3 regions of the Ruegeria sp. H8 genome follow, and region 3 is predicted to be linked to each of the others. Evidence: riboswitches for the same ligand, from Rfam matches in the RefSeq annotation. Region 3 holds a riboswitch; each other region holds the start of a gene.
What was found. A riboswitch is a leader RNA that binds a small molecule or an ion and turns the genes downstream of it on or off. The one in region 3 is predicted to bind cobalamin.
Positions count from the first base shown of each region.

Region 1: linked by a shared signal. The riboswitch ahead of ACR0A2_RS12610 (DUF1636 family protein) and the one ahead of ACR0A2_RS19010 (energy-coupling factor ABC transporter permease) in region 3 are both predicted to bind cobalamin.
Region 2: linked by a shared signal. The riboswitch ahead of ACR0A2_RS21100 (hypothetical protein) and the one ahead of ACR0A2_RS19010 (energy-coupling factor ABC transporter permease) in region 3 are both predicted to bind cobalamin.

Region 1 is NZ_JBQFNY010000004.1:238,478-242,602, reverse strand. It holds gene ACR0A2_RS12625 (glucokinase) at 1-400, shown strand, start outside; gene ACR0A2_RS12620 (carbohydrate kinase family protein) at 431-1,357, shown strand; gene ACR0A2_RS12615 (D-lyxose/D-mannose family sugar isomerase) at 1,476-2,039, shown strand; cobalamin riboswitch at 2,140-2,336, shown strand; gene ACR0A2_RS12610 (DUF1636 family protein) at 2,435-2,791, shown strand; gene ACR0A2_RS12605 (ABC transporter ATP-binding protein) at 2,788-3,561, shown strand; gene ACR0A2_RS12600 (ABC transporter substrate-binding protein) at 3,578-4,125, shown strand, end outside.
Region 2 is NZ_JBQFNY010000015.1:8,553-12,677, forward strand. It holds gene ACR0A2_RS21090 (DNA polymerase III subunit gamma/tau) at 1-1,047, opposite strand, end outside; gene ACR0A2_RS21095 (protein-tyrosine phosphatase family protein) at 1,219-1,731, shown strand; gene ACR0A2_RS21100 (hypothetical protein) at 1,723-2,130, opposite strand; cobalamin riboswitch at 2,222-2,443, opposite strand; gene ACR0A2_RS21105 (alpha/beta hydrolase family protein) at 2,577-3,434, shown strand; gene rsgA (ribosome small subunit-dependent GTPase A) at 3,474-4,125, opposite strand, start outside.
Region 3 is NZ_JBQFNY010000010.1:100,524-104,648, forward strand. It holds gene ACR0A2_RS19005 (L,D-transpeptidase) at 38-700, opposite strand; cobalamin riboswitch at 916-1,128, shown strand; gene ACR0A2_RS19010 (energy-coupling factor ABC transporter permease) at 1,205-1,888, shown strand; gene ACR0A2_RS19015 (transglutaminase-like cysteine peptidase) at 1,993-2,781, opposite strand; gene ACR0A2_RS19020 (MerR family transcriptional regulator) at 2,963-3,382, opposite strand; gene ACR0A2_RS19025 (hypothetical protein) at 3,528-3,851, shown strand; gene ACR0A2_RS19030 (GDCCVxC domain-containing (seleno)protein) at 3,856-4,074, shown strand.

The sequences.
Region 1 (4,125 bases), on a different contig from region 3:
GAGCGGAACCGGCCTGCCGATCCTTTATCAGGCGGTTGAATTGGCATCCGGTCAAGCGCGAACTCAGGCGCGCTCTGCAAAGGACATTCTGAACGATGCCCGCAACGGCACAGATCTGGTCGCCGAAAAGGCGGCGCAGATTTTTACCACCCACTTAGGTGCTTTGATGGGTGATCTGGCGGTCACCTTGATGCCGGAGGGGGGCGTTTTCCTTGTCGGCGGCGTTGCCGAGAAAAACCGCTGGCTATTCAGTGACAACTTCAAGGATGCGTTCAACGGCGGCGGCCGCTTCAGCGACTTGCGCCGCTCCCTGAACCTTTACGTGTCTGAACAGGCAGAGTTCGGGATCATCGGCGCAAACAACTTCTGCAAGAACGCGCTGAGACAGCAACCAGACTAACCGAAGTTTCTTACCTAGAAGGACCAAGACATGATCCTGTGCTGTGGTGAAGCGCTGATAGATATGATTTCAGAACCGACCGCATCGGGCGCAATTGGTTTTGTGCCACATACTGGTGGTGCAGTTCTGAACACAGCCGTCGCGATGGGACGTCTGGGTGTTCCGGTAGGGATGCTGACAGGTTTGTCATCGGACATGTTCGGCCAGCAATTGATTGATGCGCTGAAAGCGAGCCATGTGGACACGACACATGTGATCATCTCGGACCGTCCCACCACGCTTGCCTTTGTGCAGCTCTCGGATGGACACGCGACTTACAGCTTTGTCGATGAAAACACCGCGGGCCGGATGTTGCTGCCCGAAGACATGCCCGATCAGCTTCCTGCTGTCTCTGCCCTGTATCTCGGTGGAATCAGCCTTGCGTGTGAACCTTGCGCAGATGCCTATGCCGCCCTTCTGGACAGCCACGGTTCCGACCGGTCAGTGATGCTGGACCCGAATATCCGCCCGGATTTCATCAAGGATCAAACCCGGTTTCGGACGCGTTTGAACCGCATGATCTCGCGTGCGGATATCGTCAAGGTTTCAGACGAGGACCTGGACTGGATCATTCCGGGCGCTGAAGCCGAATCCGCAAAAGCGTCTGTGCTGTTGCAAGCGGGTCCTTCCGTTGTCATCGTCACGCGTGGCAGTGACGGGGCGCACGGTTACCTGGCGGATGGTTCCGAAGTCTCGGTTCCTGTGAAACCCGTTGAAGTGGTCGATACGATCGGCGCAGGTGACACGTTCAACGCCGGCGTTCTGACCGAGCTCAGCCGCGCAGGGCATCTGACCAAGTCAGGTCTGCGCGGATTGACGGTTGAAAGCCTGCAAGCAGCCATGGAACTGGGCGCTGACGTTGCGGCCGTGACCGTTTCCCGAGCCGGGGCGGAACCCCCTTGGGCGCACGAACTTTGATCTGCGGGATGGCATGATGAAACGATCCGAAATCAACCACATCAAGCCCTAGGCCCAGGCGTTCATTCAATCTTTCGGCGCCGCGTAGCCGCTCTTTGCGGATTGATCGCCCGAGAAAATGCGCATCTCTTTGGTCGAAACTGTCCGCAGCCGCAGGCTGGGATGGAACATTACCAATTACGCACAAGGCCATTTCGACGAACATTGCCTATTCCCGTTCACTCTACGCACTGGTTTAGACGAAGGATCTGAAATCCGGGCGTGGGATGCTCTGTGCAGAAAACTGTTGATCTTGAAAGACAATCAGCTTTCTCCGATGCACCGGCATATTATCAAGGCAGAAGACATCATCAACCGGGGCGGCGGCGATCTCGTTCTGGAAATTCATGCGTCGGATCCAAACGGTGGCGTCGACCGCGACAACCCGGTGACGGTCCCCAGCGATGCCTGCCCTGTAACCTTGCAACCCCAAGAGTACGTGCGGCTGAAGCCGAGGCAAAGCGTAACTCTGATGCCCGGCATCTGGCACGCTTTTTGGGCCGAGCGCGGCGATTGCCTTATTGGCGAGGTATCGACCGTGAATAACGACCGCACCGACATTGGGTTTGAAAAGCCAATTCCACGGTTTTCAAAGGTCGAGAAAGATTCCGAACCGGATTTCCTTCTTGTATCAGACTATTGACACCGTTCGGTCCGGGCTGGCGCAGCAGGACAGCTGGGTCAGCTGTCGCAATTCCATCTACCAACGCCTTCGTCTGCCGCTTGACAAGTCTGGCATTGCCAGACTAGCTGAGCGGGATGGTTCCATAAGGGATGAAAATGGGAACACGGTGCGGCACTGGAATGTGCCAAGTCCGTGACTGCCCCCGCAACTGTAAGCGGTGAGCGACGCCACTTCACCACTGACCCGCATGGGTTGGGAAGGTCGGCCAAGCAACGACCCGCAAGTCAGGAGACCTGCCATCGCACTATGAACCAACCCGAGGCGGGGCGTCTCGGAAGGAGGCTTGATGGCGCGTTTGCGTAATATCTGGGTATGTGCCCTCTGTCTGCGTCTGGCAAACGACGGAGATGGCTATGACCTGCTATTCTGATCACTACGTTCTGATCTGTTCAACATGTCAGGGGGCGATGTCTGCCGAGGCCGCGCAAGACGTGCTGAATGCCCGGTTGCCTGACGGTTTTGAAACCCGAATGGTGACGTGCATGGCAGGTTGTGAACGGGCCATGACCGTCGGATTTCAGGCCCCGGGAAAAGCGCAGTACCTGTTTGGCGATATCACGACATCACACGACCTGTCCGCCCTGGTCGAATTCGCGACCCAGTTCGGCGACAGTGACGATGGCTGGACCAGCGCCTCGGACCGCCCCCCTGCCCTTTTCGCAAAGACCTTGTCGCGAATACCCGCATTGCCGTCTGGTGGCGCTTCATGAGTTTTCTGGTTGCCGAGAATTTGAAGTACTATGCGCTCAATGGTGATATCCTGTTGCAGGATGTGTCCTTTCGTCTGGAAGAAGGATCAATTCTGGCAATCGCAGGGCCGAACGGCGCCGGCAAGACCACTCTGCTGAAACTGCTGTGCGGGATCGAACGGATTGCCTTGGGTGATGTTTGGATCGAAGGTCAAAGCCTTCGGACCCTGTCCGCCCGCCAACGTGCCCGCTCCATTGCTGTGGTCGGGCAGCAGGAAATGCCTGACGGGCGGATGCGCCTGCAAGACTATGTTGCGCTGGGGCAAATCCCGATTCAAGACGAACGTTCGATGGCTCAGCACAAGGCTGATCTGGAACGGGTTCTGACGACGACCGAGCTGTCGCATTTTGCCAACAAAACGATGGGTCAGCTGTCCGGCGGAGAACGTCAGCGCGCACATATCGCGCGCGCGTTGGCCCAGAACCCGTCCTTGCTGTTTCTGGACGAGCCAACCAACCATCTGGACCCCGATGCCAAGGGGCACATGCTGTCTCTGGTCGCTGATCTGGGGGTAACGGTCGTCATGATCGTCCATGATCTGGTCATGATCCCGGAATTCGCCACCCATGTGGCGTTGATGAAGGCTACGCGTCTGACAGGGTTCGGGCCTGTTGGCGAAGTTCTGACCCCAGACCGGGTACGCGAGACATTCGGCGTGGATTACCTGTGCTTTCAGCACGAAGGCCGCATGATCCCCGCACTGGATATCCGAAAACGGAAACTGTCATAATAACAGGAACTTAAATATGATGCAGAAACTTTGGCCGGTGGTTGTTTTCGCTGGCTTGGCAGGTGGCGCGGCAGCGGAAGCCATCACCGTGGACAATTGCGGTGAACCGCTGGTTTTTGACTCGGCGCCGGAACGTCTGGTCGTGCATGACATGAACATGGCGGATATGGCCTTTGCGCTCGGCCTTCAGGACAAGATCGTGGGTCTTACCGGAATTACGGGTTGGTATAAAACCAGCCCTGATTTTGATGCTCAGCGCGGCGACATCCCAGAGCTTGCCCCCAAATACCCGACGATTGAAAACCTTGTGGCCGTCGAACCCGATCTGTTTTTTGCCGGTTGGTACTATGGCATGAAACCCGGCGGAGATGTCACGCCCGACACGCTGGAACCCTTTGGTATCAAGACCATGATCCTGACCGAAAGCTGCGTGCATCTGGACAAGGATCGCCCCGAGGCCAGCATGAACCTGTTGTTTGATGACGTTCTGCGTCTGGGCAAGGTCATGCAGGTCGAAGACAAGGCCGAGGCGCTGGTTGCCAGCTGGAAAGACGAATTGTCCGC
Region 2 (4,125 bases), on a different contig from region 3:
GAGCGCCTTCAGCAGCATTTGCCACATCCGGGTCAGAACCCGCATCGGCAGAGCCTCGGCCATGTGTTGGCCCCGGGTCCGTTCGTCCGGAGAAACCGTCGGGTCCTGCGCCGCGTCAGGCGTGATCTTCACTACGGACACCCAATGCGTGATCTCGGCCAGATCGCGCAGCACCGCCAGCGGGTCTGCGCCTTCGGCGTATTGGCCGCTCAACTCGGTAAGTGCTCCGGCGGCATCACCGCGCAGGATCATATTCATAAGGTCCAGAACCCGGCCACGGTCTGCCAGTCCAAGCATTGCACGGACCTGATCGGCGGTCGTCTCGCCAGCCCCGTGCGAAATCGCCTGATCCAGCAACGAGGTCGCATCCCGGGCCGATCCTTCCGCTGCTCGGGTGATCAGCGCCAGCGCGTCTTCGGCGATCTGGGCGTTTTCCGCTTCGGCGATCTTGCGCAGCAGGCCAATCATGTCTTCGGGTTCGATCCGGCGCAGGTCGAAACGCTGGCAGCGGGACAGCACGGTGACAGGCACTTTGCGGATTTCAGTGGTTGCAAAGATGAACTTCACATGCGCGGGCGGTTCTTCCAACGTCTTGAGCAGCGCGTTGAACGCGCTGGTCGAGAGCATATGAACCTCGTCGATGATATAAATCTTGTAACGCGCGCTGGCGGCGCGATAGCGGACACTGTCGATGATCTCGCGGATGTCGTTGACGCCCGTACGGCTGGCGGCGTCCATCTCCATCACGTCGACATGGCGGCCCTCCATGATGGCGACACAATGTTCACACTGACCGCAGGGCTCGGTCGTGGGGCCACCGGTTCCGTCGGGTCCGATGCAGTTCATCCCCTTGGCGATGATCCTTGCGGTCGTGGTTTTGCCGGTGCCGCGAATGCCGGTCATGATGAAGGCCTGCGCGATCCGGTCGGCCGCGAACGCGTTTTTCAGGGTGCGCACCATGGCATCCTGACCCACCAGATCGGCAAAGGTTTCCGGGCGATATTTGCGGGCGAGAACCTGATAGGCGGGGCTGGAGCTGTCTGTCATGTCTTCTCGTTGGGATTCGGTGCTTGGGCACAGCGTAGTGGCCACCGTTGCCCGCGTCCACAGCGGGGCGCGATGATTTTTGATTTAGAAACGAGTCGCTTTCGCACTAGACTGCATCAGCGGATTTAACGGCTCATTTTTGTAAAGAGTTCTTTGGGGAGGACAGGATTCATGTCGCAGTTGGTGATCTACGCCCTGCAAGTCGGTGGCGGAACGCTGGCACTGACCTCGATGCCCGGACGCGGCGGAGATTACTCCAGCGATCTGGATATGATCGCAGCCTGGCAGCCGGGGCTTGTTGTTTCGATGACGACGGATGTCGAAATGCTTCAGGACGGGGCGCAGGAATTTGGCAGCGATATTCAAAGCCGCGCCAGCCGATGGGTTCACCTGCCGATCGAAGATTTCGGAGCGCCGACAAAAGCGATTGATGACGCGTGGCCGTCCGTCAGCGCCGCGGCCCGGCACGCGCTGTCCGGCGGAGGTCGCGTATTGGTGCACTGCCGCGGGGGATGTGGCAGGTCAGGTATGGTTGTCCTGCGGCTGATGGTCGAATGCGGCGAACGCGCGGACATGGCGCTGCAACGATTGCGGGCGGTGCGCCCTTGCGCCGTCGAAACGGATGCGCAACTGGCCTGGGCCTCTCGGCGCGCCCAGGCACAGGTCAGTCTGGATTCAGATTGAAATCTGCGCGGGCGCGCAAACAGGTTTCCGAGGCCGGATCGTGGAAACTTCGATCATCGCGCAGGGTGGGGGATTCACGACGCCGGATGGCATCGCACTGAACGTGTTTCCGAAGATCAGGTCGGCATAGCCGTTCAGCGGCTCAATCGCGGTTTCGGGCTGCGTGCCGCAAAAGACACGAAGGCTGTCTGATCGCGCGCGGAAAATTGCATGACATCCTTCGGTGCAATGTGACAGCTCGCTGCTGCCCTCAATCTCGAAATCGTCACTTGTGGCCGAGGTCGCCTGGGCCATGGCTTCGGATATCGAGCGCGCCAGCCGCGCCAAAGCGGGGCAGGTTTTGCCCGTCCGCTGACATACTGTCGCACTGAATTCATGTGTTTTTGTCTTCCAGATCATCCTGCGCCCTCCGCGCTTGGTGGACAGGATATTTGAGACAGGTGGGACATCGTGATGCCGTCAGGACCTGCCCGGACACCCCGCCCGAGTTTCGGTTTCGTTTCCGATGGCAGGTCTCCTGACTTGCGGGTCATCGCTTTGCCGACCTTCCCAGCCTTCGGGGCCAGTGGTGTTTCGGCATCGCTTACCGCTTACAGTTGCGGGGGCAGTCGCGGATTTGGTTGTTGCCTGTTTGACCAGACATTACCGCACCGTGTTCCCTTTTCATCCCGACCCCTTGTGGAGGCCGGAAACCATCACACAACCGCTAGCGTTTGAGCACGCATCGAGTCAAGCCGATCTTTTGACCGGACGCTTGGTCATGCTGGATACGGTGTCGGTTCATGCATAGTGTCGAGGGCGTTGAGGTTCGGAAACCGGATTTACCAAGCGCAAAGCCAGAGATCATGTTGGACACAGAGCAAACGGTATTGACCGAAGAGTTTCGCTTTCCGTCCGGGCAGAAAACACTGTCTGCCCGATTGTACAGCCCGCTGACCTCGCCCGAAATCGTCGTCGTGCTGAACAGTGCAACGGGTGTGCCGCGCGATTATTACCGTCATTTCGCACGATGGCTTGCTGCCGAGCAGGGTATGGCCTGCCTGACCTATGACTATCGCGATTACGGGCATTCCTTGACTGGCCGCCTGAAAGAATCGCGTGCGACCATGGCGGATTGGGCCTTGATCGACATGCCCGCGGCACGGGCGGAAATGCGCAGACGGTTTCCCGATTCGCAGCATTGGACCATCGGTCATTCGATCGGCGCGATGTTGGGGCCTGTGCAGCCGGATATCGATCTGATTGACCGGATGATCTGTGTTTGTTCGGGGCTGGTAACCGTAAGCGACCACCCGTGGCCCTATCGGGGTTTGGCAGGATTGTTCTGGTATGGTCATGCCCCGCTTTTGGCCCGAGCCCTTGGCTACCTTCCCGGAAAGGCGATCGGGTTCGGCTCGGATCTGCCGGCATCGGTCTATTGGCAGTGGCGCAAATGGTGTACCGCAACTTTGAATTATGTGCCTGAAATCGGGCATGAGTTACCTGCGGCGCAGTGGAAGGATTCTGGAACGCCCGTGGATTTGTTCACCTTCGAGGACGACCAGATGGTGCCGCCGGACGCGGTTTGGCGGCTTGCGGATCTTTACGGCCCCGATGCCAACCGCCACCTGCTGAACCCTGCCGATTTCGGGTTGTCCGAGGTTGGTCATATCGGAGCATTTGCCCGGCGCAATGCAGCGGTTTGGCCGCGACTGATCGCTTGATCAGACGCGGCGCAGAACGGGCCAGGCCCCGACCCGCCATCACCGGTTGCGAAGTTTCTTTTCCTTCATGACACCACGGACCATCTTGCCGAACGCTTTGTCCCGCGCCCGGGACTGCGCGACGGTCTCAGAATTGCGCTGATCTTCGCGCCGAAGCTTGCGCCACCGGTCCAATCGAGCCGGATCAAGCATGCCGTGGCTTATTGCCTTTTGCACGGCACATCCGGGCTCGGAGCTGTGCTGGCAATCCGAAAAACGGCAGTCCCGGCTCAACTCGGCAAGGTCCGAGAAAACGTCGTCGATCCCGTCCTGAGCGTCCAGCAGGCGCAACGCGCGCATTCCGGGTGTATCGATCAACCAGCCGCCGTTGCGCATCCGGTGCAATGCGCGTGCGGTCGTCGTGTGTCGGCCCCGCGCGTCATCCTCGCGAATGTCCGAGGTGGCAAGATCCTGATCGGTCATGGTATTGGCAAGTGTCGTCTTGCCAACGCCCGACGAACCAACCAGCGCTCCGGTCTGGCTTTTTGGGCACCAGGACAGCACCTTTTCAATCTCTGCCGGGTCCAGCGCGTTGATCGCCAGAACCGTCAGGAACGGGTCCAGTGATTGCACCTGTCCCGAGAAACTGTCAGGGTCCGCCGATTTGTCGGCCTTTGTCAGAACAACGACCGGGTAACACCCGGCCTGATAC
Region 3 (4,125 bases):
AAAGAGGGCAGCGACATCCACCTGCGCTGCCCAAAATTTATGAGCGGGCTGTGACGCTATCTTCGGCCGAGTATAAGTATGCGGTCGAGCCGATTTTTACATGTGGGTAGAGATCATTGATATGGGCCATGATCATTCTAACACATCCAGAACTTGCGCGACCACCGATGCTTCTGGGCTGAGGTGTACCGTGGATTCTGAGATAAGTATCTCGATCCCCAACGTATAGATAAAGGGCTCGAGAGCCGAGAGCATTACTTGGCCCGGGTTCCATGCCATCCCGGAATTCCGCGTATTCGGGGTTGAGCTCGATCATTGAAGCCGTTGGCGTCCAATGTGGCCATTCGACCTTGCGCCGGATAGCATAGGTACCGGGCTCGTAAAGGTTCCCACGCGCGATCGCTACGCCATAGCGCATTGCTGTGCCGCCTTCCTCGATATGGTAAAGATAGCGCGCGACGGCATCGACATGGATGTCACCGGGAACCAAACCATCATTTGCTACGACACGTCGTGGTAAAAAACGGTCATGAACGCCCCATGGATTTGAGGTCGCTGGATCGTAGTCAAATGGCGTGACCTGGCTGTCCCAATAGGTCTTTTGCGACGAGGTTGGCCATGTTTTGGCGATCAATGGACTGGCCGCAGACGCCGAGAATAGCGCTGTGGTTGATTGAATGAAATGGCGCCGTGTCAGCATAAGTCTCGTCCTGGTTCACAAGTGTAATGTGGTTGCATCGCATTTTTGCGATCAAATTCGAGTCTTAAAGCCTCTAGCAGCTAGAGCTTCAAGAGGTTTCAGGTAACGCTTGGTTTACCTAATGGACCATGTCGCCGGTTGCGTGAATCCTGCATCGGTCGAGTCTACTTCGGACTAGGTCGCAAAGACATTTGACAGAAACGAAGCCGCCATTGTAGCGGTGAATTGTTTTCGGTTCCTGATGGCGGAAGCCAAAAGGATTAAAAGGGAATACGGTTCGGTGTTTTCAATGGCGCCAATTCCGTAACTGCCCCCGCAACTGTGAGCGGAGAGCGATGCCAAGACACCACTGGTTCGTAATGGAACCGGGAAGGTTGGCGGAGCGAGCACCCGCGAGTCAGGAGACCTGCCGTAAAGCGCCGGGCTATGCCCAGACTGAACCTGTCGGCCTTACGGTCGATTCAACCTGACAAGCCGCCGGGTGAGGCGGTAGGGAGAAAGAACATGCATATCGAACCGGGCATCGTGAATGGTGCCAAAATCGCGCTTTCCTATGTTACCGCCGCAGGTGCGGCTACTTACGCAGCGAAAGAAACGTTTTCCACATTGCGTGCGAATGGACCTGCATCTTTTGCTATGCGCTCGGTGCTCGCCACCGTTGGGGTTTTCCTTTTCTTCGAAGTCCTGCCGCATTTCCCGGTTGGTGTCTCTGAAGTCCACTTCATCCTGGGGTCGACGCTGTTTCTGCTTCTCGGTGCTGCACCCGCGGCTTTTGGATTGGCAGCTGGTCTCCTGATTCAGGGTGTTTTTTTTGCCCCGTTCGATCTTCCGCAGTACTTCATCAACCTGACCACTCTGCTGGTGCCGCTATTTGCGCTACAAGCACTGGCCAGCCGCATCATCGCTCCCGGCACAGCATATGTTGACCTCAAATATGGCCAAGCTCTTGCGCTGAGTGCGACGTATCAGGGAGGAGTAGTCGCATGGGTTGGGTTCTGGGCCTTCTACGGCCAGGGTTTCGGCGCAGAAACCATGGCTTCGGTTCTATCCTTTGGCGGTGCTTATATGCTGGTAATCGTCATTGAGCCGATTGCTGATCTGGCAGTGCTTGCGGCAGCCAAGGCGATGCGCGGTTTGAACAGTACAGGTCTGGTGACTCCGCGTTTGTACAACGCTGCGAAAGCTTGACCAAAGTTTGAAGCGGTGTCCTAAAATTGGGTTGCCGCGAAAAAACCGGTAGTCGCAGCTCCAAAGATTATTGTGGCGCGTCTCGAGGGCGCGCCACATTGTTTTTAGCCACTAAAAACCTGTACCCAACGATCAGGGTGAATCGGGTCCTGTATTCGTAGGAAAAGATACCTCGTTTCCTTCCACGTTTTGATCCTGTTGGTAACATTGTCCAGAACCAAATCGCCTTCACTCGAGCGATAGACTAGAACAGCATGGCCATTGCGATTGGTGTCCAAGACAGTCGCAATTAGTAGCTTCGTAGGATCCAAACCATTCTGCACAAGTTCAAACTTCTTTTGCAAAGCGAAGTCTTCGCAATCTCCTGACCCTTGCGTCGGCAGTGTCCAGTATTCTTTTGTCCCATATTGGCTTTGATCCGAAACTGCTCGGATTCTCCGATTGACGCGCGTGTTGATCGTTTTAACGATCTGATTTTCTTTTGCCACGGACAGACCAGAGCTACGAGCGCTCGCGCACGCCCACGAGTAGTCTTTGCACAGTGATTTGGCACCGGATGGCGCTCCAATCTTTTTGTCAAGACCGATCGAGGGAAGCTCAGAGGCTTGCAATGTAGCGGCAGACACAAAAAAGCTGCATATAAAACAGACCATTGGGAGATAACCCAGCAGGTTTTTCGATAACACTCCCTGAACTAAAGTGGGATTTGTCATATCTGCCTTCTCCATGCTCGTTCCTCTAAAGTATCCAAACTTCCCCGGCCAATGTGTTTTATTCCAAGCCTTCATGTGCTTGGGGAATTGCAACAGCTTCTTAGCCTCTAGGGGTAAAGCGGCAAAAATTTGCAGATTCTTTGGTATTTCTTCCTTAGTTGACAGCATCAGAGCATCCACGCCATCACCAGCCCGGCATAGCTAACAGAGCGAATTAGAGGGTAAGCTGATCGCAATTCTCTCATTCAACAATAATACAACAGAGATCGGCCGTCATCGCTGAGGGTTACGGAATACCGGGACAATGAAGCCGCTCCTCCGCAAGCTGAGATAGCCAGTTTCGGTTTTCCAGGCGCTGCAATTAGTGGCCGCTAATGACATCTTTGACGAAAGGCTCGTTGAGCAACGCCGTTAGCAGGGGGCATGAGGCCGCACCCTCGGTGCAGGTCTGCACAAGTTCTGCCAGTGCTTGCTCCAACCGTTGGAGGGCGGCGATTTTTGACCTGACGTTGTCGAGATGTCTTGTTGCAACGTATTCGACGTCACGACAAGCTTGCTCGGGCGCTTTGGACAATTCGCGAAGTGCGCATGCATCCTGAATGGTAAAGCCAAGATCGCGGCAGCGTTTGATGAATCTGAGCTCGGAGATTTCCCGTTCCGTGTATGCGCGGCGTCCCGAGGCGGTTCGACCGGCTTTCTCGACTATGCCTTCCCGTTCGTAATAGCGGATCGTCTCGACCGACAGACCGATCAATCTCGCCGCTTCGCCAATCGCAATCATGTGATGACCTTTCCCTTGAACCTGTAGCTACTACAGGATGCATGTTGTCGGTCATGATGTCGAATTTCACAAACCGCGCGAAGCAAGAATCGAGGAAGTCGAACCGGCTTCCGTTCGAGTTCGTCAAAGCCGGAGAAAGCTGACCATGAGCAAGTTTGTTGGCGCGAGTTTTATTGGATCGTTTACCGCACTTGGCGTTGCGACCTGCTGCATCTTGCCGATGGCCTTGATTTTACTTGGCTTGGGAGGGAGCTGGCTGGCCGTATTCGGCAAGATCGCCGCCGCGAGTTATTACGTGCTCGGCGGTTCGACGGCCCTGCTGTTTCTCTCTGGCATCGTCGCGTATCGCCGTGGTTCGCTCGACCGCCTCAAATGGTGGCTGACAGGCAGTTTTGCGTTGACGGCCATCGCTTGGGTTATCGTGCTCAACGAAATCCGAATAAATGATTTCCTGATAACCTTGATGTGACGCCATGAGTGAAAAGCGCCCGAACCTTGTCAGCACGATCATCTGCCCGGAATGTGGACATTCAAGGCCTGAAACGATGCCAACAGACGCGTGCCAGTGGTTCTACGAATGCACATCTTGCGGAAAAGTCCTGAAGCCACTTCCCGGCGATTGCTGCGTCTACTGTTCCTACGGATCGGCTCCATGCCCGCCAATTCAGGCGGGCTACAAATGCTGCGGTTGATACGGCGGCCGGGATGTCGGTTTTGTCCGCAAAGCCGGTCATCAGGCTTTG